DNA from 3 places in the Streptomyces sp. NPDC049627 genome. Region 2 is predicted to be linked to each of the others. Evidence: riboswitches for the same ligand, from Rfam matches in the RefSeq annotation. Region 2 holds a riboswitch; each other region holds the start of a gene.

Region 1 (7,739 bases), on a different contig from region 2:
CCCAGCGGTGTCCCGGCGACCGTCACCGTCTTCCTGCAGAACAACGGCGCCGACCTGAAGAAGGTCGGCGAGCAGGTGGTCAAGGGTTCACGCGAGGGTGTCACCATCACCTTCGACGAGAACTGGAAGCCGGACGCGGAGTACCGCGTCCACATCAAGGCCGCCGGCTATGTCGACGAGGACATCAAGCCGAACCTGACGACGCCGTCCACGGCCTGCAAGAAGGAAGAGGAGGAGCCGCCGGCTCCGGTCCCGACCCCGTCGGACTCCGCCTCGACCCCGGCCGAGGAGACCGGCACGCCGACCCCGACGCCGTCGGAGAGCGAGAGCACCCCTCCTGCGGACACCGAGAGCAACGCTCCGTCCCCGGCCGCCGGTGACTCCAACCTCGCCGAGACCGGTGCCAGCTCCAACACCGGCCTGATCGCCGGCATCGCGGTCGCCCTGGTCGCGATCGGCGGCGGCGCGGTCTTCTTCGGCCTGCGCCGACGCGGGGCGAGCAGCGACAGCTGACACACCCGCACAGCAACACCGCCGCGGCCCGTCCCCGTTCTCCGGGGGGCGGGCCGTGGCATGTCCGGCCGACGCAACCCCGCTCACCCCACGACCGGCCGATCAACCGAGCACGACAACCTCAGCAGCGTCGAACTCCACCCCGACCACGTCCCCGACCCCAGGCGCATCCCGCAGCGCGCACGCCGCCTCCAAACGGGGCGCGTCCTCCGGCTGGAGGTGCACGGCGACGTGGGTGCCCTTGAACGTCCGCGCCGCGACCGTGCACCGCAGTCCCGCGTCGGCGGCCACGAGCCGCACCCCGGCCGGCCGTACGAGCAGCGTCCGCGTGCCCTGCGCCGCAGCCTCGCCGACCGGCAGCTTGCCCCAGGGCGTGTCCGCGGCCTCCCCCACGACCGTGCCCTCGACCACGTTGTCGAACCCGAGGAAGCGCGCCACGAACGCGTCCGCCGGCCGCTGCCACACCTGCAGCGGCGTCCCCGTCTGCGCGATCCGCCCGTCCCGCATCACCACGACCCGGTCGGCCAGCGCGAAGGCCTCCCCCTGGTCGTGCGTCACGGCCAGCACGGTCGTACCCAACTGCCCGAACAGCTCCCGGAGTTCGACCACGAGCCGCTCCCGCAGCGAGCGGTCGAGTTGCCCCAGCGGCTCGTCCAGCATCAGCAGCCGCGGCCGGGGCGCGAGCGCACGGGCCAGCGCCACCCGCTGCTGCTCCCCGCCGGACAGGGAGGCGACGGCACGACGTGCGGCCCCCGGCAGCCCGACCAGGTCGAGCAACTCCCGTACGCGCTCGTGCTGTTCATCCTTCGAGGCACCGTGCATCCGCGTCCCGAAGGCCACATTGCCGCCGACGTCCCGCTGCGGGAACAGCTGGTGGTCCTGGAACATCAGCCCGACCCCACGCTTGTGTGCGGGTACGGCCGTCTGGTCCCGTCCGTCGAGCACCACCCGCCCGCCGTCGAGGGGTTGCAGCCCGGCCACCGCCCGCAGCAACGTCGACTTGCCGCTGCCGCTCGGTCCGAGCACGCACACGATCTCGTGCTCGGCGACATCGAGATCGACGCCGTCCAGCACGGCCCGCCCGCCGAACCGTACGGTCGCGCGCTCAAGACTCAGCAAACTCTGGACACTCGACATACTCGGCATACTCGGCACCATCTAGAACTCCCCCGTCCGATCCGTACGAAGCCGCTCCAGCACCAGCAGCGCCACCGCGCACACCACCATCAGTACCGTCGAAAGGGCCATCGCCTGGCCGTAGTTGAGCTCGCCTGCCCGCCCCAGCAGCCGGGCCACGGCGACCGGCAGCGTCGGATTGTCCGGCCGCGCGATGAACACGGTCGCCCCGAACTCCCCCAGCGACACCGCGAACGCGAACCCGGCAGCGATCAGCAGCGCCCGCCGCACCATCGGCAGATCCACCTCCCGCCAGACCCGCCACGGCGACGCCCCCAGCACCGCCGCCGCCTCCCGCAGCCGCTGGTCCACGGCCCGCAGCACCGGCAGCATGGTCCGTACGACGAAGGGCACCCCGACCAGCGCCTGGGCCAGCGGCACGAGGATCCACGTGCTGCGGAGGTCGAGGGGCGGCTCGTCCAGCGCGATCAGGAACCCGAAACCGACCGTCACCGCCGACACCCCGAGCGGCAGCATCAGCAGCGCGTCGAAGCCCCGTACGAACCGGCCCGCGTCCCGCCGGGTCAGCGCGGCCGCCGCGAGACCGCCGATCAGCACGGCGATGAGGGTGGCGACGACGGCGTACTGGAGCGAATTGCCGATCGCCTCGATCGGCGGCACGAGGAAGACCCCGCCGTCGGCGCTCGTCAGCGCCCGGTAGTAGCCGAGGTCCGGCGCGTCCAGCGACCGCTGCACCAGCACGGCCAGCGGCAGCAGCAGGAGTACGACGATGACGGCCAGGACACCGGCCAGCAACGCCCACTGCCCCGCCCCGCGCGGCCGACGCGCGGTCACGGACGCGTCCACCAGGCGCAGGGCGCTCTCCCGCCGCCGTACCGTCCAGGCGTGCACGGCGAGGATCGCGCCGACGGCCACGAACTGGATGATCGTCAGGACGGCGGCCGTGGACAGGTCGAAGATCTCGGAGGTCTGGCGGTAGATCTCCACTTCGAGAGTCGAGAAGGTCGGCCCGCCGAGGATCTGGACGACGCCGAAGGAGGTGAAGGTGAACAGGAAGACCATGAGCGCGGCGGCGGCCACGGCGGGCCCGAGGGCCGGAAGGGTGACCTGGCGCCAGGCCTTCAGCGGCGACGCCCCGAGCATCCGCGCGGCTTCCTCCTGCCGCGGGTCGAGCTGGGACCAGAGCCCGCCGACCGTGCGCACGACGACGGCGTAGTTGAAGAAGACGTGCGCGAGGAGGATCGCCCACACGGTGGTGTCGAGCCGTACGCCCCACAGCTCGTCGAGGAGCCCGCCGCGGCCCACGAGCGCGAGGAACGCCGTCCCGACGACGACCGTCGGCAGCACGAAGGGGACGGTCACCACGGCCCGCAGGACCTGTTTGCCGGGGAAGTCGAAGCGGGCGAAGACATAGGCGCCCGGCAGCGCGATCAGCAGGGTCAGCGCGGTCGAGGCGAGCGCCTGCCAGGTGGTGAACCACAGGACGTGCCGGATGTCGGACTGTCCGAGCACCTCGGTGAGGCGCCCGAACTGCCAGGCGCCGTCGACCTTCAGACCGCGCGCGACGATCGCGGAGACGGGGTAGGCGAAGAAGACCGCGAAGAACGCGACGGGCACGGCGATGAGGCCGAGCCGCACCGCCGTGCCGGCCTTGAAGGCCCTCGTACGGGCCTTGCGCGGCTCTACTTCAGTACGAGCGACGTCCACGACTTGACCCAGTCGTCACGGTTGTCGGCGATCTTCGCCGGGTCCATGGTCTCGGGGTCCTCGGCCTGCGGGCCGTACTCGGTGAACTCCTCGGGCACCTGGGCGCCCTCGACCACGGGGTAGACGAACATGTTGAGCGGCATGTCCTCCTGGAAGGTCTTCGTCAGCAGGAAGTCGATGAGCGCCTTGCCGCCCTCGGCGTTCCTGGCGTTGCTCAGCAGACCCGCGTACTCGACCTGGCGGAAGCAGGTGCCGGTCGCGACGCCGGTGGGCGCGGTGGCCGGCTTCGGGTCGCCGTAGATCACCTCGGCGGGCGGTGAGGAGGCGTACGACACGACGAGCGGCCGGTCGGCCTTGGCCTTCTTGCCGCCGGCGGAACCGGAGAACTCGTCGTTGTAGGCCTGCTCCCAGCCGTCGACGACCTTGACGCCGTTGGCCTTCAGCTTCTTCCAGTAGCCCTGCCAGCCCCCATCGCCGTACTTCGCGGCGGTGCCGAGCAGGAAGCCGAGGCCGGGAGAGGAGGTGGAGGCGTTCTCGGTGACCAGGAGGTTCTTGTACTCGGGCTTGATCAGGTCGTCGAAGGAGGCGGGCGGGGTCAGCTTGTGCTCGCTGAAGTACGCCTTGTCGTAGTTGACGCAGATGTCGCCGGTGTCGATGGGCGTGACCCGGTGCTCGTCCTTGTCGGCGAGGTACTCGGGCTTGATGCTGTCGGCGCCCTTCGCCTCGTACGACTGGAACAGGTCGTTGTCGAGGGCCCGCGAGAGCAGGGTGTTGTCGACGCCGAAGAAGACGTCGCCCTGCGGGTTGTCCTTGGTCAGGATCGCCTTGTTGACGGCCTGCCCGGCGTCGCCGTTCGGCAGGACCTTGACCTGGTAGCCGGACTGCTTCTCGAAGGCGGCGAGGACGCCCTTGGAGACGGCCCATGAGTCATGGCTGACGAGCGTGATGTTCTTGCTCTTGGACTCGCCGGTGTCGCTGCCCGAGTCGGACGAACCGCACGCGGACAGCGTGACGAGGCCCAGCCCGACGGCCACGGCCGCGAACTTCTTGGTGGTGCTCACGAAATTCCTCCTGGGGTGGACCAGGAAGAGACGCGGCCCTGCCCACGAGTCCTTTCGGCTCCTGGGCAGGGCGCAACAGCTTGAGTGATGACCGAACTTCCTACCCAGAATGACCTGGGCGAGGTTCAGAGGGTCTGCGGCCGGTGCCGCACTCTCAGCGCTGTGGCGCTCCCCTGTCGGAATATGCAGATGTTCGTACGGATGTACGTGGTGGTACGCGCTCAGATTACCGCTCGGTGGCGGCGAGCTGACCGCAGGCCCCGTCGATCTCCTGGCCACGGGTGTCCCGGATCGTCACCGGTACACCATGCGCGGCGATGGCCTCGACGAACGCCTTCTCGTCCTCGGGCCGGGAGGCGGTCCACTTCGAGCCGGGCGTCGGGTTCAGCGGAATCAGGTTCACGTGCACGGGCTTGCCCTTGAGCAGCCGCCCGAGCCGGTCACCGCGCCAGGCCTGGTCGTTGATGTCCCGGATGAGGGCGTACTCGATGGACAGCCGACGGCCGCTCTTCTCGACGTACTCGAACCCGGCGTCGAGCACCTCGCGCACCTTCCACCGCGTGTTCACGGGGACGAGGGTGTCGCGCAGCTCGTCGTCGGGCGCGTGCAGCGAGATCGCGAGCCGGCACTTGAAGCCCTCGTCGGCGAACCGGTGGATGGCCGGGACGAGACCGACGGTCGAGACGGTGATCCCGCGCTGCGACAGCCCCAGCCCGTCGGGCTCGGGATCGGTGAGGCGCCGGATGGCCCCCACGACCCGGTTGTAGTTGGCGAGCGGCTCGCCCATGCCCATGAAGACGATGTTGGAGAGCCGCGCCGCCCCGCCCGGGACCTCGCCGTCGCGCAGCGCCCGCATCCCGTCCACGATCTGATGGACGATCTCGGCGGTCGACAGATTCCGGTCCAGCCCCGCCTGCCCCGTGGCGCAGAACGGGCAGTTCATCCCGCACCCCGCCTGCGAGCTGATGCACATGGTCACCCGGTCCGGGTACCGCATCAGCACCGACTCGACGAGCGTCCCGTCGAACAGCCGCCACAGCGTCTTGCGCGTGTCGCCCTGGTCGGTCGACAGATGCCGTACGACGGTCATGAGCTCCGGGAAGAGCTCCTCCCGCAGCTTGGCGCGCGAACCAGCGGGGATGTCGGTCCACTGCTCCGGGTCGTGCGCGTACCGCGCGAAGTAGTGCTGCGAGAGCTGCTTGGCACGAAACGGCTTCTCGCCGATCGCGGCGACAGCGTCCTTGCGCTCGGCGGGCGTGAGGTCGGCAAGGTGCCGCGGCGGCTTCTTGGCTCCGCGCGGGGCGACGAAAGTGAGTTCTCCGGGCTTAGGCATGGCCCGTCCAGTGTCGCAGATCCAATCGGGTGACCTGGGGGACCGTGCCGTGCGCGGTGGTCGTTGCCGGTCGCCTCCCCCGTCGTGGGCCCCTCGGCCGGCCTGGGGACGGCCCACGGACGGATCGCCCCTCGGCCGGCACGAGGCATCTGCGCAGGTCATCGCCCCTCCCAGTCAACGCTGGAATGCCCACACCGCGAGGGCCACCACTGACGACCCTGCTGCGGCGGCTGCTCCGCGTACCGCCGCAAACAGCGCGGCTTTGTACAGGCGCTCAATGGTGGGGCGGCTGGTGCGCCTCATGATTCCTCCCGGGTGGCGTTGTACGTCTCCCTCCAGACGGTGCGCGGTCGAGGACCGAATCCCGGGAAAGTGCGGGCGGGCCGGGCGGCCGCGCTCTTACCCTGCAGTTCACGGGCTGCCCGGCGGTGCCCGCAGCGGGCAGTGAAGGGTCGTCTGGAGGGGACGGGAGGACGTGGACTATCCGGACCACGCACTCCATGCGTACCTGCGCGGCCTGGAACGCAGGGCCAAGGCGAATCGGAGGGGGCTGGGGATTGCGTACTCCCGTCGCGAGACCGCGAAAATCCTCAGCAGGGAATTCCAGGTCGATCTGGACGCACGCCGTCTGAGTAACTGGCTGACCGACGAGCCGCGGAGCCGCCAGGCACCGACGGTGGCCAACGAGCCGAAACTCTGGGCCCTGGTACGGCTCTGGTCACGTTGGGCCGGGGAGCAGCCCAGCCGTCGACACCTCAACGAACTCCTCGAATCGGCCCAACCCGTCCGGCATGCTGTCAGGGCTCCGTCGCCGCCGGTTCCGTCTCCCCTGCTCCCCCTGCTCGTGGAACAGATGGAGCGGGGAGAGGCATGGCCCTACGTCGTTCACAGCGGCACCGGCGCGCGAAGACCGCTGTCGGCCGTACACGTCCAGCAGCAGCTGGAGGCATCCCACCCGGCCGGTGAACCGGTGGCAGAAGCCAAGCGAGGACACATCGAGGACATCCTCGAAGATCCCGCCGGCTGCCATCTCCTCCTGGAGTCGGGTCCGGGCAGCGGGAAGTCGACCTTGCTGGCCAGACTCGCCGGGAACCTGTCCGCCGGACTCCTCAACGCGACACTGAAGCGGAACGCCAGCGTCCCGGTCTGGGCGACGGCCGAACAGCTGACCTCTGGCCCGGGCGGCGTGGACCGGGCATTGTCCCGGCTCGTCTTCGCGGGGACCGAGCACCACGAACGGCGGTTCGTCGACGCCACGAAACGACTGCTCCCCGACGGCTACTCCTGGCTGCTCCTGGTGGACGGGTTCGACGAGATTCCCATGGAGGCACGTAACCGCCTGGCCCACCACCTCACCACCATCGCCGGGAGCGAGGCCGGCCGCGCCGGCCACATCAAGATCATCGCATCGTGCCGTCCGCTGCACCCGGTGGAACGGAACCGCTTCGTCGAAAGCGGCTTCCTCGTCTTCACCATGGCCCCCTTCGACCGCTCACAGCTGGAGACGTTCGCCGAGCGCTGGTTCGGGACCCATGATCGTGGACGCCGTCAGGCCCATGAGTTCCTGCAGCAGGTCGACGCAGCGGAACTGCGCGATCTGGTGGCGGTCCCGCTGCTGGCGGCCGTGGCCGCCGCCGTGTTCGAAGCTTGGCCCGAACAGAGGCTGCCGAACAATCAGTACGCTCTCTTCGACCAGTACCGGACCTATCTCACGAGCGCGAAAGCCACACAGCGCGACCATCTGTTCCGCCAGATGCGTGCGCACGCGGGCATGGCCCCATGGGCCCTGGAGGCCGTCCGGTTTCTCGAGGAGAACCTCGACGGTGTCTTGCGGCATATCGCCACTCAGGCGGTTCGGCACCTTTCCGTACCCGCAGGCCACTCCGACGAATCCGATCAGCGGGCCCCCTTCGACCTCCTGACGGTCGCGCTGGAGTGGCTGCGTCCGAAGGTCGGCCCCCGCGCGCAGACCGGCATTCCTGGGTGGG
Region 2 (7,739 bases):
GCGGTCGTAGTCGTCGCCGTAACCGACGCCGTCCTGGCCGTACTTGCCGTCGTCCTGACCGTACGGGCCGTCGCCCCCGAAGCCGCTCTCGGTCGCCTCGAGGTCGGAGACCTCCAGGGTCGGCTCCTGGCGCTCCGGCTCGCCGCGGCGGCGCTTGGCGGCGGCCAGCGGGCCCAGGGCCGGTGCGGAGACCGCCCAGCCGGCCGAGAAGCCGCGGCGGAACGACAGCGTGACGTAGGTCTGGCCGACCGCGAACGCGGCGGCACCGAGACCGATGACGATGACGGACGGGATCAGCACCCCGACCACGACGCCGAGGAAGCCGGCGAAGGCGAGCAGCCGCCAGCGCAGACGCGCCTTGTACTGCAGCAGCACCTCGCCCAGCAGCCACAGCGCGACGATGCCGAACGCGATGTAGAGGACCGTCCAGCCCATGTACGCCCCTCTCCCAGTGGCCGCCTACGCAGTGTGACGTATATCGGTGCGGCCGGTCTAGGCCTGCGGTGGATGGTGCAGGCCCAGGTTCTCGTAGATTTCCAGGGTCGCCGTGGAGTTGTTGAGCGTGATGAAGTGCAGTCCGGGCACTCCCTCGGCCAGCAGCCGCGCACAGAACTCGGTGGCGAACTCGATCCCGATCGAGCGTACAGCGGCCGGATCGTCCTTTGCTGTGAGGATCCGCTCTTTCAGGGCGTCCGGGAAGGCGGCGTTGGTGAGGGACGGGATTCGCTCCAGCGTCTTCACGCTGGCGATCGGCATGACCTCCGGGATGATCGGGGTGTTGCAGCCGGCCGCCGACACGCGGTCGCGAAGCCGCAGGTAGTCCTCCGGTTCGAAGAACATCTGCGTGATCGCGTAGTCCGCGCCGGCCCGGCACTTGTCGATGAAGTGACGGACGTCGGTCTCCCAGTCGGCGGAGCGCGGGTGCATGGCGGGGAAGGCGGCGACGCCCACGCAGAAGTCGCCGGACGCCTTGATCAGTTCGACGAGTTCGGCGGCGTAGGCGAGGCCCTGCGGGTGCGGCACCCACTCGCCCAGCGGGTCGCCGGGCGGGTCGCCGCGCAGCGCCAGCATGTTGCGGATCCCCGCGTCGGCGTACTGCCCGATGATGTTGCGCAGGTCGGCCACCGAGTGGTCGACCGCGGTGAGGTGGGCGATCGGCGTGAGCGTGGTGTCCGAGGCGATCGCCTCCGTCGCCTTGACCGTGCCGGCGCGGGTGGAACCGCCCGCGCCGTAGGTCACGGAGACGAAGTCGGGGCCTACGGCCTCGACCCGGCGCAGCGCGTTCCACAGGTTCCGCTCGCCCTTCGGGGTCTTGGGCGCGTAGAACTCGAAGGAGTACGTCGTCTTGCCGGTCGCGAGCATCTCGCGCACGGTACGAGCGTGGTCCGACCTGATGGATGCGGTGCCGAGGGCCATACTCGCAGGTTAACCAGGGGTCCCCGGTCCCCCAACCGGGCGCCGGACATTTGCCCGATTTGTCGGCTTGTTGTCCAGTCCTTGGACAACAAGGGCCATAAATGGGCCCTCCGGGAAGCCGGGCGGGGTCCGAGCGTGTGGTTCGCGGCCGGGGTGACCACTGGCCGAGACACTGGCCGAGACGCGGTGGGACGAAACCCGAGACGCGGCCGGTCCCGCGTCCGCCCGTCCGGTGTCCGAAGTGCGCCCTACCCCGCCTGCCGCAGCCGCTTCGCGAACTCCGCCGCGGCGGCGCCCGGGTCGTCGGCCTCCGTGATCGCCCGTACGACCACGACACGGCGGGCACCCGCTTCCAGCACCTGGTCGAGGTTGGCCAGGTCGATGCCGCCGATGGCGAACCAGGGGCGGTCGGTGCCGAGGGCGGCGGTGTGGCGGACCAGGTCGAGGCCGGGGGCGTGGCGACCGGGCTTGGTGGGCGTGGGCCAGCAGGGGCCGGTGCAGAAGTAGTCCACGCCCTCCTGGACGGCGGCCGCGGTGGCCTCCGGCTCGGAGTGCGTGGAGCGGCCGATGAGGACGTCGTCGCCGAGAATCGCACGGGCGGCGGGGACCGGGAGGTCCCCCTGGCCCAGGTGCAGGACATCGGCGTCGGCGGCGTGGGCCACGTCGGCGCGGTCGTTGACCGCGAGGAGCTTGCCGTGCCGGGCGCAGGCCTCGGCGAAGACCTTCAGATGCTCCAGTTCCTCGGCCGCCTCCATGCCCTTGTCGCGCAGCTGCACGATGTCCACACCGCCGGCCAGGGCGGCGTCCAGGAACTCCGCCAGGTCGCCCTGCCGCTTGCGGGCATCGGTGCAGAGGTAGAGCCGGGCGTCGGCCAGCTGGGTTCGGGCGGTGGCTGCGGTGGCGGTGTCGGACATGGAGTGGCCCCTGGGGTCGGTCGGGTGGCGTCGGGTGCGGCGGGACGGTGCCGGACGAAGGCACCGTAGCCGGAGCCGGGTACGGGAGTACGGGCTGATGCTGAGCAGCCGGGCGCTGAGCAGTGACGCAGGTGCCGTGCAGCACGAGCCGGACCGCCCATGGCAGCTGCTGCCCGTCGGACGGCCGGGCCGGCACCGTACGACTGCGCCGCCTTGTCGATATGTCGATGGCGTACGGGCGGGGCCGGTCCTGCGGCGGCCGCAGACACTCGCGACTGCGGCCCCGCAGCGCCCCGGCCCGTACGCCGAACTGTGTTCGGATCCGGTGTTCAGATCAGACGGCGAGCGCCTGGGCGCGGCGCTTCACCTCCGTGCCGCGATTCTCGCTGAGGGCCTGCGCGGGCGTGCCGGGCAGGCTTTCGTCGGGGGTGAAGAGCCACTCCAGCATCTCTTCGTCGGTGAAGCCGTCGTCCCGCAGGAGCGTCAGGGTGCCGGACAGGCCCTTGACGACCTTGTCCCCGTCGATGAAGGCGGCGGGGACGTGCAGCGCGCGGTTCTCACCACGGCGTACGGCGATGAGCTGGCCCTCCTTGACCAGCTGCCGGACGCGGGTCACCTCGACGCCGAGCATTTCGGCGATGTCGGGGAGGGTGAGCCAGGCGGGGACGAGAGCATCGATCTTTGCGTCAATCTCGGTCACGCCAACAAGCCTGCCATCTGCCACTGACAGTCGGAAGTCAGGCCGGTCCACCCGGGCAGAGCCGTCGCCCCGACGCGCTACGCCACCGCTGCCTTCATCGGGCGTGCCGGGTCCGCCAGCAGCTCCTGGTTCATCGGCGTGCCCGCCTCGATCAGCCGCCGCCCCTGGGCCAGATCCCTCGGCCGGCCCACCGCCAGCAGGGCGACCAGGCGGCCGTCCTTCAGCCAGCAGACCGTCCAGGCAGGACCCGACGGGTCGCCGCGCCACAGAGTCGTGTCGGCGGCGGCATGGTGGCCGGCGTACTGGACGAAGCGGCCGAACTGCTCGGACCAGAAGTACGGCACGGGGTCGTAGACCGCCGGGGTCTCGCCGAGGATGTTGGCGGCGACCGTACGCGGCCCCTGGAGGGCGTTGTCCCAGTGGTGGACCAGCAGGCGCTCCCCATACCTTCCCGAAGGGAAGGAGGCGCAGTCGCCGACCGCGTAGACGTCCGGCACCGAGGTGCGCAGGTGGTCGTCGGCGACGACCTCGCCGTGCGTACCCAGCTCGACCCCCGACCCCGCCAGCCAGGCCGTGGCGGGCCGTGCCCCGATGCCGACCACGACGGCGCCCGCGGGCAGCCGGGAGCCGTCGTCGAGGATCACCGCGCCGGGCTCGACGCGCTCCACGCGCGCGTGGGTGCGCAGCACCGCCCCGCTGTCCTCGTACCAGGCGGCCATCGGCGCCGCCACCTCGGCGGGCAGCGCACCCGCGAGCGGCCGGTCGGCGGCCTCCACGACCGTCACCGCACAGCCCGCCTCGCGCGCGGCCGTGGCGAACTCCGCGCCGATCCAGCCCGCGCCGACGACCACGATGTCGTGCTGGCGGGCCAGCACCGGCCGCAGCCGCTCGGCGTCGTCCAGGGTGCGCAGCAGATGCACACCGGGCACGCCCTCCGCGCCCGGCAGCCGGATCGGTTCCGCGCCGGTGGCGAGCACGAGGGCGTCGTACGGGACGGGCCCGGCCTCGGTGTCCAGTTCGTGCTCGGCGGGGCGCACGCCCAGCACCTCGCGCCCCAGCCGGAGGTCGATGCCGAGCGCCTCGAAGTCGACGTCGAAGGCGGAGCCCTCGGCCTTGCCGAGCAGCACGGCCTTGGACAGGGGCGGTCGGTCGTACGGCTGGTGGGGCTCGGCGCCGATCAGTGTGACGGTGCCGGTGAAGCCCTGTTCCCGCAGGGCCACCGCCGTCTGCACGCCGGCCATGCCCGCGCCGGCGACGACCACGCGCCGCGCCTGTGACGTGCCCCGTTGCTGCGTCTGCTCGCTCACCTGATCACCATAGACAACTGACAAATCGTCAGTCAGGGGGCGTGCTCAGTGACCTGCTCCACAACACTGGTTCCGCTGCCTGTCTGCGACTCCCACTCCCAGGTCTCCTCCAGCCGCACGCGCCCGTCGGGAAGCTCGACCACCGTCGACACGCAGTGGCCCGACGACGTGGCGCCGTCCCGCTTGAGCTGCACGTACCGAAAGTCCAGCCGGTCGCCTTTCCGGGTCCCCACGAGATGTCCGCGTACGACGTCGCCACCCGCGTACTCGGCCCAGATCTCGCCCCCCTGCTCGTGGTACGTGAACCGGGTGCGCGTACCCACCTGACCTGGGGCTTGATCGGCAACAGGCGCGAGGACGAGACCGTCGAGCGAGCGGGCCACGGGCGGAGGCTCCCTTACTGAGACATACGGCAGCGGGCTAGGGTGGCCAACGTAAAGCACTCGCGGGAGCCCGGACGCACCGGGCTGAGAGGGAGGCTGGCGGCCTCCGACCGTACGAACCTGATCCGGGTCATGCCGGCGAAGGGAGGGGCTGGACGCCCATGTCGCGTACGCGAACGTCAGACGTCCTTGTCATCGGGGGCGGAATCATCGGCCTGGTCACGGCGTGGCGGGCCGCACAGCGCGGGTTCACGACGGCCGTCGTGGACCCCGAGCCGGGCGGTGGCGCCGCCCAGGTGGCGGCCGGGATGCTGGCCGCCGTCACGGAACTGCACTACGGCGAGCAGACCCTGCTGGGCCTGAATCTCGCCTCGGCCCGCCGTTATCCGGACTTCGCGGCAGAGCTCACCGACGCCACCGGCCATGACCTCGGCTACCGCCAGTGCGGCACGCTCGCCGTCGCACTGGACGCCGACGACCGCGCCCACCTGCGCGAACTGCATGCCCTGCAACGACAGTCCGGGCTGGACTCCGAGTGGCTGTCGGGGCGGGACTGCCGACGCCTGGAACCGATGCTCGCGCCGGGGGTGCGCGGCGGGCTGCGGGTGGACGGCGACCACCAGATCGATCCGCGGCGGCTGGCCGGGGCGCTGGTGGCCGCGTGCGAGCGGGCCGGCGTGGTCTTCCACCGGGCGTGGGCGGAGCGCTGCACCGTCGTACGGGAGCGGGCCGCTGGTGTCACCACGACGGACGGCACCGAGCTGGGCGCGGGCCAGGTGGTCCTCGCGGCCGGCAGCCTCAGCGGGCGGCTGCCCGGGCTTCCGGACGACGTCCTGCCGCCGGTCCGCCCCGTGAAGGGGCAGGTGCTGCGGCTGACCGTGCCGAAGCGGTACGCGCCGTTCCTGAGCCGGACCGTGCGGGCCGTGGTGCGCGGCAGCCAGGTGTATCTGGTGCCGCGCGAGAGCGGGGAGCTGGTCGTCGGGGCGACGAGCGAGGAGCTGGGCTGGGACACGACGGTGACCGCGGGCGGGGTGTACGAGCTGCTGCGCGACGCCCACGAGTTGGTGCCCGGCATCACGGAACTGCCGCTCACCGAGACGCGTGCCGGCCTGCGCCCGGGCTCCCCGGACAACGCGCCGCTGCTCGGCCCGACCGAGCTGGAGGGGCTGTTGCTGGCCACCGGGCACTACCGCAACGGCGTGCTGCTGACGCCGGTCACCGGAGACGCCATGGCGCACGTCCTGACCACCGGTGAACTCCCCGAGGAGGCCCGGCCGTTCACGCCGAGGCGATTCAGCGCCGCCGCACTCACGGAGCAGCCCGCATGAGCATCCCGGTCACCATCTCGGTCAACGGCGAGCGTCGGCAGATCGAGCCGGGCACGGCTCTGGACACGCTCGTGAAGTCCCTCACCGCGGCGCCCTCCGGAGTGGCCGCCGCCCTCAACGAAACCGTCGTCCCGCGCGCGCAGTGGCCGTCGACGTCCCTCTCCGAAGGGGATCGCGTCGAGGTCCTCACCGCCGTCCAAGGAGGCTGAACCATGGCCGACGATCCCTTTGTCATCGGCGGTACGTCCTTCACGTCCCGCCTGATCATGGGCACGGGCGGGGCGCCCAGCCTGGAGGTGCTGGAGCGGGCGCTGGTGGCGTCCGGGACGGAACTGACGACGGTCGCGATGCGGCGGGTGAATCCGTCCGTGCACGGGTCCGTCCTGTCCGTGCTGGAGAAGCTCGGCATCCGGGTGCTGCCCAACACGGCCGGGTGCTTCACGGCGGGTGAGGCGGTGCTGACGGCCCGCCTCGCGCGCGAGGCGCTCGGTACGGATCTGGTGAAGCTGGAGGTCATCGCCGACGAGCGGACGCTGCTGCCGGATCCGATCGAGCTGCTGGATGCGGCGGAGACGCTGGTGGACGACGGGTTCACGGTGCTGCCGTACACCAATGACGACCCGGTGCTGGCGCGGAAGCTGGAGGACGTCGGGTGTGCGGCGATCATGCCGCTCGGCTCCCCCATCGGGTCGGGGCTCGGCATCCGCAATCCGCACAACTTCCAGCTGATCGTGGAGCACGCGCGCGTGCCGGTGATCCTGGACGCGGGGGCCGGTACGGCGTCCGACGCGGCGCTCGCGATGGAGCTGGGGTGCGCGGGTGTGATGCTCGCCTCGGCGGTGACGCGGGCACAGGAGCCGGTGCTGATGGCCGACGCGATGCGGCACGCGGTGGAGGCGGGGCGGTTGGCGTACCGGGCGGGGCGGATTCCTCGGCGGCACTTCGCGGAGGCGTCGTCTCCCGCGGAGGGCTTGGCCCGGCTGGATCCGGAACGGCCTGCTTTCTAGGCGACCGGTGCGCCCACGGTCGCGTGGTTTGCGTCACAGGTCGGCTGCAGTACCGCCCCGATCTCAGCGGGACCGCCGGGTGTGTCGGTGTCGGCTCGTACACTCACCTGCGTGGATACGACCCTTCAGGACCCTCTGGTCGGGCAGGTGCTCGACGGCCGGTATCGCGTGGACGCGCGGATCGCCGTCGGCGGGATGGCCACGGTCTACCGGGCCCTGGACACCCGCCTCGACCGCGTGCTCGCGCTCAAGGTGATGCACCCGGCGCTGGCGGTGGACGGGGTGTTCGTCGACCGGTTCATCCGGGAGGCGAAGTCCGTCGCCCGGCTCGCGCACCCCAACGTCGTGCAGGTCTTCGACCAGGGCACCGACGGGTCGTACGTCTATCTCGCCATGGAGTACGTCGCGGGCTGCACCCTGCGCGACGTCCTGCGCGAGCGCGGGGCGCTGCAGCCCCGGGCCGCCCTCGACATCCTGGAGCCGGTGCTCGCCGCGCTCGGTGCCGCGCACCGCGCCGGGTTCGTGCACCGGGACATGAAGCCCGAGAACGTGCTCATAGGGGACGACGGCCGGGTCAAGGTCGCCGACTTCGGGCTCGTGCGGTCCGTGGACACCGTGACCAGCACCACCGGTGCCGTGCTCGGCACCGTCTCCTATCTCGCGCCCGAGCAGATCGAGCAGCCC
Region 3 (7,739 bases), on a different contig from region 2:
CCATAGCGATCTCGCCGGGCCCGTCGACCGTGCCGCCTCGACGACGCCGGGCTCGCCCCGGCGCGCCGTCACCGCTTCCGCCGTCGTCCCCGCCCGCCGCGCCCCGGACCCGGCTGCCCAGTGGGCGGCTGTGCGCCCGCCATGGCCGGCTGAGTACCCGCCGGCCCCGTCCCCTTCTCCGGCCGGTCGGCCGCGACCACCAGGGCCGCGAGAGCCGTGGTGACCGGCACCGAGGCGACCAGGCCGATGGAACCCACCAGCGTGCGCACGATCTCCTCCGCCACCAGCTCACTGTTGGCGACCGTGCCGACCCCGCTCTGCGCGATCGAGAAGAGCAGCAGCAACGGCAGCGCGGCGCCCGCGTAGGCGAGGACGAGGGTGTTGACGACGGACGCGATGTGGTCGCGGCCGATCCGGATGCCCGCGCGGTACAGCCCACGCCAGCCCATCGTCGGATTGGCCTCGTGCAGCTCCCAGACCGCGGACGTCTGCGTGACGGTCACGTCGTCGAGGACACCGAGCGAGCCGATAATGATGCCGGCGAGCAGCAGACCGCTCATGTCGATGGCCGGGTACAGCCCGTGGATCAGGCCGGTGTTGTCATCGGTGTTGCCGGTGAGCGCGGCCCAGTCGATGAACACCGAGCCGAGAATGCCGATCAGCAGCAGTGAGATCAGCGTGCCGAGCACCGCCACCGATGTGCGGGCCGAGAGGCCGTGGCACAGATAAAGGGCGATGAGCATGATCGCGCTCGATCCCACCACTGCCACGACGAGCGGGTTCGAGCCCTGCAGGATCGCGGGCAGAATGAAGAAGTTGAGCACCAGGAAGCTGATGGCCAGCGAGATCAGCGCCATGACGCCTCGCATCCGCCCGACGACCACGACGGCGAGTGCGAAGATGCCGGCGAGCACGGCCAACGGCACTCGGCGGTTCACATCGGTGACCGAGTACTGCAGGTCCTTGGGCGCCGAGGGCTCGTAGGCGACCACGACCTCCTGGCCCTCGTGCAACTGCCGTGACTGGTCGGGCTGCACGATCTCCGTGAACGTACGGCCCTTGTCCTTGCCCGTGTCGACGCGGATCGTCGCCTTCTTGCAGGTGCCCTTCTCCTGCTGCACGGCTGAGGAGCCCTCGGCGGTGGAGGTGTCACCGGTCGGAGGCACTCCCGAGGCCCCGGCGGCCTTACAGCTCACCTCGACCACCTTGGTGACCGTGGCCTGCTGCGTCTGCCGGTCGAAGCCGACCCCCGTGCGCTCGTGCGGCGGGGCCCCACCCGGCCACAGCACCGCGAGCCCCACCACCACCGCCGCGGCGAACGGAATCAGGATCGCCGCGATGACCTTGCGCAGGTGCTGGGAGACGGGCGCCGCGGGACCGTGGGCGTGACTGTGGGAGTGTCCGTGCCCGCCGCCACCGGCTCCGCCGCCGCGCGAACCGCCGGATCCGGGACCGTGCCCATGGCCGCCATGGGAATCGTGCCCATGGCCACCACCGAAATCATGCCCGTGTCCGTCATCCGGGCCGGACCCCTGCTCCGCTGAGCCGCCGGAGCCGGGACCATGATCGTGCAGGCCGCCGGAACCGGGACGGTGACCGTACGGCCCGCCGGAACCGAAGCCGTGCCGGTGCCCGCCGCCGGCCTCGCTGCCGTGCTCCTGCATCCCTTCGGTCCTGGGACCGTGCTCGTGCCAGCCGCCGGATCCAGCCGAGTGCTCGTCGTGACCGCCACCGTCGGAGCCACGGCCGTATCCGCCGTCGTATCTTGCTCCGGGCATCCCTGAACCCCGGCCGTCTGCACGGCCGTTGCCGCGCCCGGGGCCGTTTCCGGGCCCGGAGCCGCGGGGCCGCTCGGGCGGTGGGTACGGAGGTTCATGCGGTGTGGTCACCGACCGATCATCGCAAGAACGACGGGGGCCCCCTGTTCACCGCGCCCGAATTGACGCTAGCGTGGTGCCACCTTTGTACACGCGGGAGCTCGGAGCACCGGGCTGAGAGGGCGCTGACCTCCGTCCCAGCGATGTTTCACATGAAACATCACCCATCGCGAGTGATGTTTCACACGAAACGTCGGCAGACGGAAACCGCTGCGTCGACCGCCGAACCTGTTACCGGGTAATGCCGGCGTAGGGAGTAGGTCTCATGACCAACAAGGACGCACGCACGCCTGCCTCCGTCCAGGACGACAAGTCCCAGGAGGCCGGGAAGTCCATCGGCTGGCACAAGGCGTACATCGAGGGCTCCCGCCCCGATCTGCGGGTGCCGGTCCGCCAGGTGCATCTCACCAACGGGCAGTCGGTCACGCTGTACGACACGTCGGGCCCGTACACCGATCCACTCGCCGATACCGACGTCCGCAGGGGACTGCCTCCGCTACGGGAGAACTGGATCATCGCCCGCGGCGACACCGAGGAGTACGCGGGTCGTCCCGTCCGTCCCGAGGATGACGGGATCAAGCACACCTCGCCACGCGGCGGCCTGCGCAACCTCGACGCGGTCTTCCCCGGACGGCCGCGGCAGCCCCGTCGCAGCCGTGACGACAAGGCGGTCACGCAGCTCGCCTACGCACGCCGGGGCGAGATCACGCCGGAGATGGAGTTCGTGGCCCTCCGCGAGAACGTTTCTCCTGAGGTGGTGCGTGAGGAGATCGCCGCAGGCCGTGCGGTGCTTCCCGCGAACGTCAACCACCCGGAGATCGAGCCGATGATCATCGGCAAGCGGTTCCTGGTGAAGGTCAACGCCAACATCGGCAACTCCGCGGTCACCTCCTCCATCGAGGAAGAGGTCGAGAAGATGACCTGGGCGACCCGCTGGGGCGCCGACACGGTCATGGACCTGTCGACCGGCCGCAACATCCACACCACCCGCGAGTGGGTGCTGCGCAACTCCCCCGTGCCCATCGGCACGGTGCCGCTCTATCAGGCGCTGGAGAAGGTCGACGGCCGCGCCGAGGAGCTGACCTGGGAGATCTACAAGGACACGGTCATCGAACAGGCCGAGCAGGGCGTGGACTACATGACGGTTCACGCCGGCGTGCGCCTGCCGTACGTCCCGCTCACCGCCAACCGCAAGACCGGCATCGTCTCGCGCGGCGGCTCGATCATGGCGGCGTGGTGCCTGGCGCACCACAAGGAGTCGTTCCTGTACGAGAACTTCGAGGAACTCTGCGAGATCCTCGCCGCGTACGACGTCACGTACTCGCTGGGCGACGGCCTCAGGCCCGGCTCGATCGCGGACGCCAACGACGAGGCGCAGTTCGCGGAGTTGAGGACGCTCGGGGAACTCAACACGATCGCCAAGCGTTTCAACGTACAGACCATGATCGAGGGCCCGGGACATGTCCCGATGCACAAGATCAAGGAGAACATCGACCTTCAGCAGGAGATCTGCGATGAAGCTCCGTTCTATACGCTCGGCCCGCTGACCACGGACGTCGCACCGGCGTACGACCACATCACCTCCGGCATCGGCGCCGCGATGATCGCCTGGTGGGGCACGGCGATGCTCTGCTACGTCACCCCCAAGGAGCACCTGGGCCTGCCCAACCGGGACGACGTCAAGACCGGCGTCATCACGTACAAGATCGCCGCCCACGCGGCCGACCTCGCCAAGGGGCACCCCGGGGCGCAGGAGTGGGACGACGCGCTGTCCGACGCCCGTTTCGAGTTCCGGTGGGAGGACCAGTTCAACCTCGCCCTCGACCCGGACACGGCACGGGAGTTCCACGACGAGACGCTGCCGGCGGAGCCCGCCAAGACGGCTCACTTCTGCTCGATGTGCGGGCCGAAGTTCTGCTCGATGAAGATCTCCCAGGACATCCGCCGCCAACACGGCGGGTCCCAGGAGGAGATCGAGGAGGGCATGGCTCAGAAGTCGAAGGAGTTCGCGGCGGCGGGCAACCGGGTGTACCTGCCGATCGCGGACTGACGTCGACGTCCTGACCCAGGGCGCCATGCCCCGGTGCCGGGCGTGCTGCCGAGATCTTCGGCTTGCGCCTCCCCGAGGAGGTCCCTCGGGGCTCCGTCGAGAAGGAGGGTTCCCCGAGAGGGGGCTCTCCTACGGCGGGGGCGCAAGCCGAGGAGCTACTCCGGCTGGTGTTCCGGCCCTCCGAAGTCCGGGCTCGTGTAGTCCGGGCTGCTGAAGCTCGGTCGCGAGCCCGAGGAGGCTCCGTCGTCCGGGCTGCTGAAACCCGGGCGGTCGTAGCCGAGGCTCGGGATGCGGCCGGCCGGCGTCGACGGTGGCGTGCGGTGCATTGCCGATGCCGTGCCGGGGTCGGTGAGTGCCTCGCGCAGGAAGGGCACGATGCCGCGCTCCAGCAGGGCCTCGCGCCAGGCTTCCCTGGCCCGGGCGACCTCCTCGCTCAGTTCGCCGTACGGTCCGGCGTCGAACGCGGGCCGGTTGCGCAGTGCTGTGAGCACGAGTCCCACGGCGGCGACCAGGATCGCGGCCGCTGCCACGGCGCCGAACACCCACCCGGTGGTGAGCATCGTCTGGGCGAACGCCGCCTCGGGGTCGAACATCTTGAGGATGTAGCCGACGAGCAGGAAGATCGCCGCGGCGGTGCCGGCGAGGACGGGTGCCAGGACGGCGACCACGGCGATGACACCGGGGCCGGCGGTCTCGGCGACCTCTCCCATGGTGGTGGCGAGCCCCATCGCGCCCGTGCCCGGCTCGATGGAGCCGGTCTCGCGGGCGGACGACGGGGTGGACGGCGCCGGTTGGCGCAGTTCCTCGCGGACCTTCACGTAGTGCTGGTACTCGGTCGCCGCGGCCGCCGTGATGAGTGCGGTGGCGTTGAGCGCCATGGTGCGCAGCTGTTCGGGGTTGAGCCGCTGTCCGACAGCGGTCAGTTCCGGGCGGTGTGGTGCGGAGCGCAGCGCCTCGTCGAGGATCCGCTCGTAGTCCTGGCGGTCCTCGCTGAGCAGGTGCTGCGGAACGCTGTTCATGTGCATCCCCCGATGCTCCGTAGGGCTTGGGGCTCGCATGGCAACGAGCCGTCGGGCAGAAACGGAGGGGAGCCTGCTACGGATAAGCCGATGGTAGAGCGGTGACGGCACACGGTGACAGGGGGTTTGACAAAATTGGGCCCTGGCCTGCGCCGACTTCCGTCACTGCCGCATGGGGCGACGCCTGCCCCGTGAACGGTCAAATATCCAGGGGAAGTTGCTGGACCAGCAGCTTTCCGGCCATGGTCACGCCGCCGTCCATGGCGATGGCGAGGCCGTCGGCGTAGACGTGCGGTCCTTCGACCGAGGGCCCGCTGTCGTCCTCGCCGTCCTCGGAGCCGACCTCGCCCAGCAGGTACGGAATGGGGCTGTGGCCGTGAACGATGCGGGTGCCGCCGTACGTATCGAGCAGGGAGCGCACATGGTCCGCGCCGCCCTCGTCGCGGAAGGAGAAACGCCTGGTGAACTTGCGGAAGAGATCCCAGACTTCGTCGGCGTCATTGCGGGTGAGTGTCTCGCGGACGGTGTCGTTGACCGCCTCGATCGAGTCGCCGTAGTCGAGATAGGCGGTGGTGTCCGAGTGCACGAGCAGATGGCCGTCTACCTCTTCCATGGCGTCCAGCCGGGACATCCACTGCAGATGGTGGTCCTGGAGGCGGTCCATGTCGGTCTTCTGGCCGCCGTTGAGCAGCCAGGCCGCCTGGAAGGTGGCGGTGCCGGCGCCGGAGTTGACGGGGGTGTCGCCGAACCGCTTGGCGCCGAGCAGGAGCAGCTCGTGGTTGCCCATGAGGGCCTTGCAGTAGCCGCCGGCCGCGGCCGCCTCCGCGGACAGCCGCATCACGAGGTCGATGACGCCGATGCCGTCGGGGCCGCGGTCCGTGAAGTCGCCGAGGAACCACAGCCGGGCGGTGCCCGCGCACCAGTTCCCGGCGGCGTCGATCAGGCCCTTCTCCTGGAGGGCGGCCATCAGCTCGTCGAGGTAGCCGTGCACGTCGCCGACGACGAACAGCGGACCGGGCCCGCCCGCCGACTGCTGGACCGGCAGGGAGGAGGGGTCGACATGCACCTGAACCGTGTCACCGCGGTTGATGACGGGCAGGTCGCGCTGGGTGGGCGTGTACCCCTCCGGATACGTCTCGTCGAGGAGCGGGGCCACCTCGCCCGGGTGAGTGCTGTGGGCGTAGGGACCGGTCTCATGGACGTAAGCGGGCACCCGGAAGTCGCGCAACGTCGCCGTCCGCTCCACCTCGGGTCCCTGACCGGCCCCCTGAGTCATCAGACCCCTCCACCATCGCGCCGCAGCTGCACCGCATCGGACTGCCTGGTCGCAGCGGCCCGCGGTGTCGTGGGCCCATCATAGGAATGCCGATCGCGCCATGTGATGACCCAGGGGTGGTGAATCGGAGCAGGACTCCTGTTCACCGCGGCTTTCGCCCCGATTGGCAGGGCTTCGGCCACCTGATGACCGCGCCACCCGCCGCTTCCCGACCTGTTTCCGGCACTCCCGGACCTGCTCCCGGGCCTCCCCCGCCCCGCGTCTGCCACTTCCCCGACCTGCTTCTACCGCTCCTCGGGCGACCGAGGCGGGCTGACCGTCGTACGCGGCGGCCGTCGCTGGGACGAGGTACGCACGATCAGCTCCGTCGGTATCACCTGCTCGACCGGCTGGTCCGACTCCACCCCTTCGATCGCGTCGATGAGGAGCTGGACCACGGCGGTGCCGATGCGGCGCGGCTTCAGGGAGAGCGTGGTGATGGGCGGCTCGGTGTTGGCGTACACGGTGGACTCGCTGCAGCAGACCAGAAGCAGGTCGTCCGGTACGCGCAGTCCGTAGCGGCGGGCTGCGGCGAGCAGGTCGGTGCCGTTCGGGTCGAACAGGCCGTAGACGGCGTCGGGGCGGTCGGGGCGGGCGAGCAGCCGGTCGGCGGCGACGGCGCCGGCGCAGGGATCGTGCGCCGGATAGGCCTCGTACACCGGGTCCTGGCCCACCCGCTCGCACCAGCGCAGATATGCGGTGGTCGACAGGTGGGTGTACGTGTCCGTCGTGGTGCCCGTCAGCAGGCCGATCCGGCGGGCACCGGCGTCGGCCAGGTGGTCGAGGATGCCGAGTACGGCGGCCTCGTGGTCGTTGTCGACCCATGCGGTGACCGGGAGCGAACCGGCCGGGCGGCCGTCGGAGACGACCGGCAGACCCTGTCTGACCAGTTCGCTGACGACCGGGTCCTGGTCGGACGGGTCGATGACGACCGTGCCGTCGAGGGCGACGTTGGACCAGACGTCGTGGCGCGAGGTCGCGGGGAGGATCACGAGGGCGTAGCCGCGGGCGAGCGCGGCCGAGGTGGCCGCGCGGGCCATCTCGGCGAAGTACGCGAACTCGGTGAAGGTGAAAGGTTCATCCCCGTAGGTCGTCACGGTCAGGCCGATGAGTCCTGACTTGCCGGTACGGAGCGTGCGGGCGGCGGCCGAGGGCCGGTAGCCCAGCCGGTCGGCGACCTCGCGGACATGGCGTCGCGTGGCGTCCGGGAGCCGGCCCTTGCCGTTGAGGGCGTCGGAGACGGTTGTGATGGAGACTCCGGCAGCGGCGGCCACGTCTCTGATGCCGGCCCGCCCGGGCCGACTGCCTCGGCGTGAGGTTTCCGCGCGGCTCACCTGGTGCTTCCCTGCTGCTGTCATGGCGAGCCGATAGTAGGGCTCATGCGGTGGGGTAGTGCGGACGCATATGCACGCGTTGACAGGCACGTTTCTGCAAGGTCATGGAGCGTCAAAAGCCTTGGAAAGCAAGGGAGTTGAACG

What was found. Region 2 has a riboswitch for thiamine pyrophosphate ahead of thiO (glycine oxidase ThiO). Riboswitches for the same ligand answer to the same signal wherever they lie in the genome.
Region 1: it holds a riboswitch for thiamine pyrophosphate, as region 2 does, so the genes downstream of both, ACIBU0_RS27075 (thiamine ABC transporter substrate binding subunit) here and thiO (glycine oxidase ThiO) in region 2, are expected to answer to the same signal.
Region 3: it holds a riboswitch for thiamine pyrophosphate, as region 2 does, so the genes downstream of both, thiC (phosphomethylpyrimidine synthase ThiC) here and thiO (glycine oxidase ThiO) in region 2, are expected to answer to the same signal.

The regions. Positions count from the first base shown of each region.
Region 1 covers NZ_JBITLW010000010.1:150,288-158,026, forward strand. Annotated here, with positions in the region: gene ACIBU0_RS27060 (LAETG motif-containing sortase-dependent surface protein) at 1-513, shown strand, start outside; gene ACIBU0_RS27065 (ABC transporter ATP-binding protein) at 616-1,650, opposite strand; gene ACIBU0_RS27070 (ABC transporter permease) at 1,672-3,357, opposite strand; gene ACIBU0_RS27075 (thiamine ABC transporter substrate binding subunit) at 3,333-4,418, opposite strand; TPP riboswitch at 4,498-4,603, opposite strand; gene rlmN (23S rRNA (adenine(2503)-C(2))-methyltransferase RlmN) at 4,645-5,751, opposite strand; gene ACIBU0_RS27085 (NACHT domain-containing protein) at 6,227-7,739, shown strand, end outside.
Region 2 covers NZ_JBITLW010000008.1:453,369-461,107, forward strand. Annotated here, with positions in the region: gene ACIBU0_RS24135 (hypothetical protein) at 1-435, opposite strand, end outside; gene metF (methylenetetrahydrofolate reductase [NAD(P)H]) at 493-1,416, opposite strand; gene thiE (thiamine phosphate synthase) at 1,665-2,330, opposite strand; gene ACIBU0_RS24150 (Rv2175c family DNA-binding protein) at 2,665-3,030, opposite strand; gene ACIBU0_RS24155 (NAD(P)/FAD-dependent oxidoreductase) at 3,108-4,337, opposite strand; gene ACIBU0_RS24160 (hypothetical protein) at 4,370-4,720, opposite strand; TPP riboswitch at 4,773-4,884, shown strand; gene thiO (glycine oxidase ThiO) at 4,882-6,048, shown strand; gene thiS (sulfur carrier protein ThiS) at 6,045-6,257, shown strand; gene ACIBU0_RS24175 (thiazole synthase) at 6,261-7,055, shown strand; gene pknB (Stk1 family PASTA domain-containing Ser/Thr kinase) at 7,167-7,739, shown strand, end outside.
Region 3 covers NZ_JBITLW010000002.1:248,860-256,598, reverse strand. Annotated here, with positions in the region: gene ACIBU0_RS06115 (YibE/F family protein) at 69-1,778, opposite strand; TPP riboswitch at 1,961-2,150, shown strand; gene thiC (phosphomethylpyrimidine synthase ThiC) at 2,143-3,927, shown strand; gene ACIBU0_RS06105 (hypothetical protein) at 4,083-4,952, opposite strand; gene ACIBU0_RS06100 (metallophosphoesterase) at 5,146-6,222, opposite strand; gene ACIBU0_RS06095 (LacI family DNA-binding transcriptional regulator) at 6,507-7,619, opposite strand.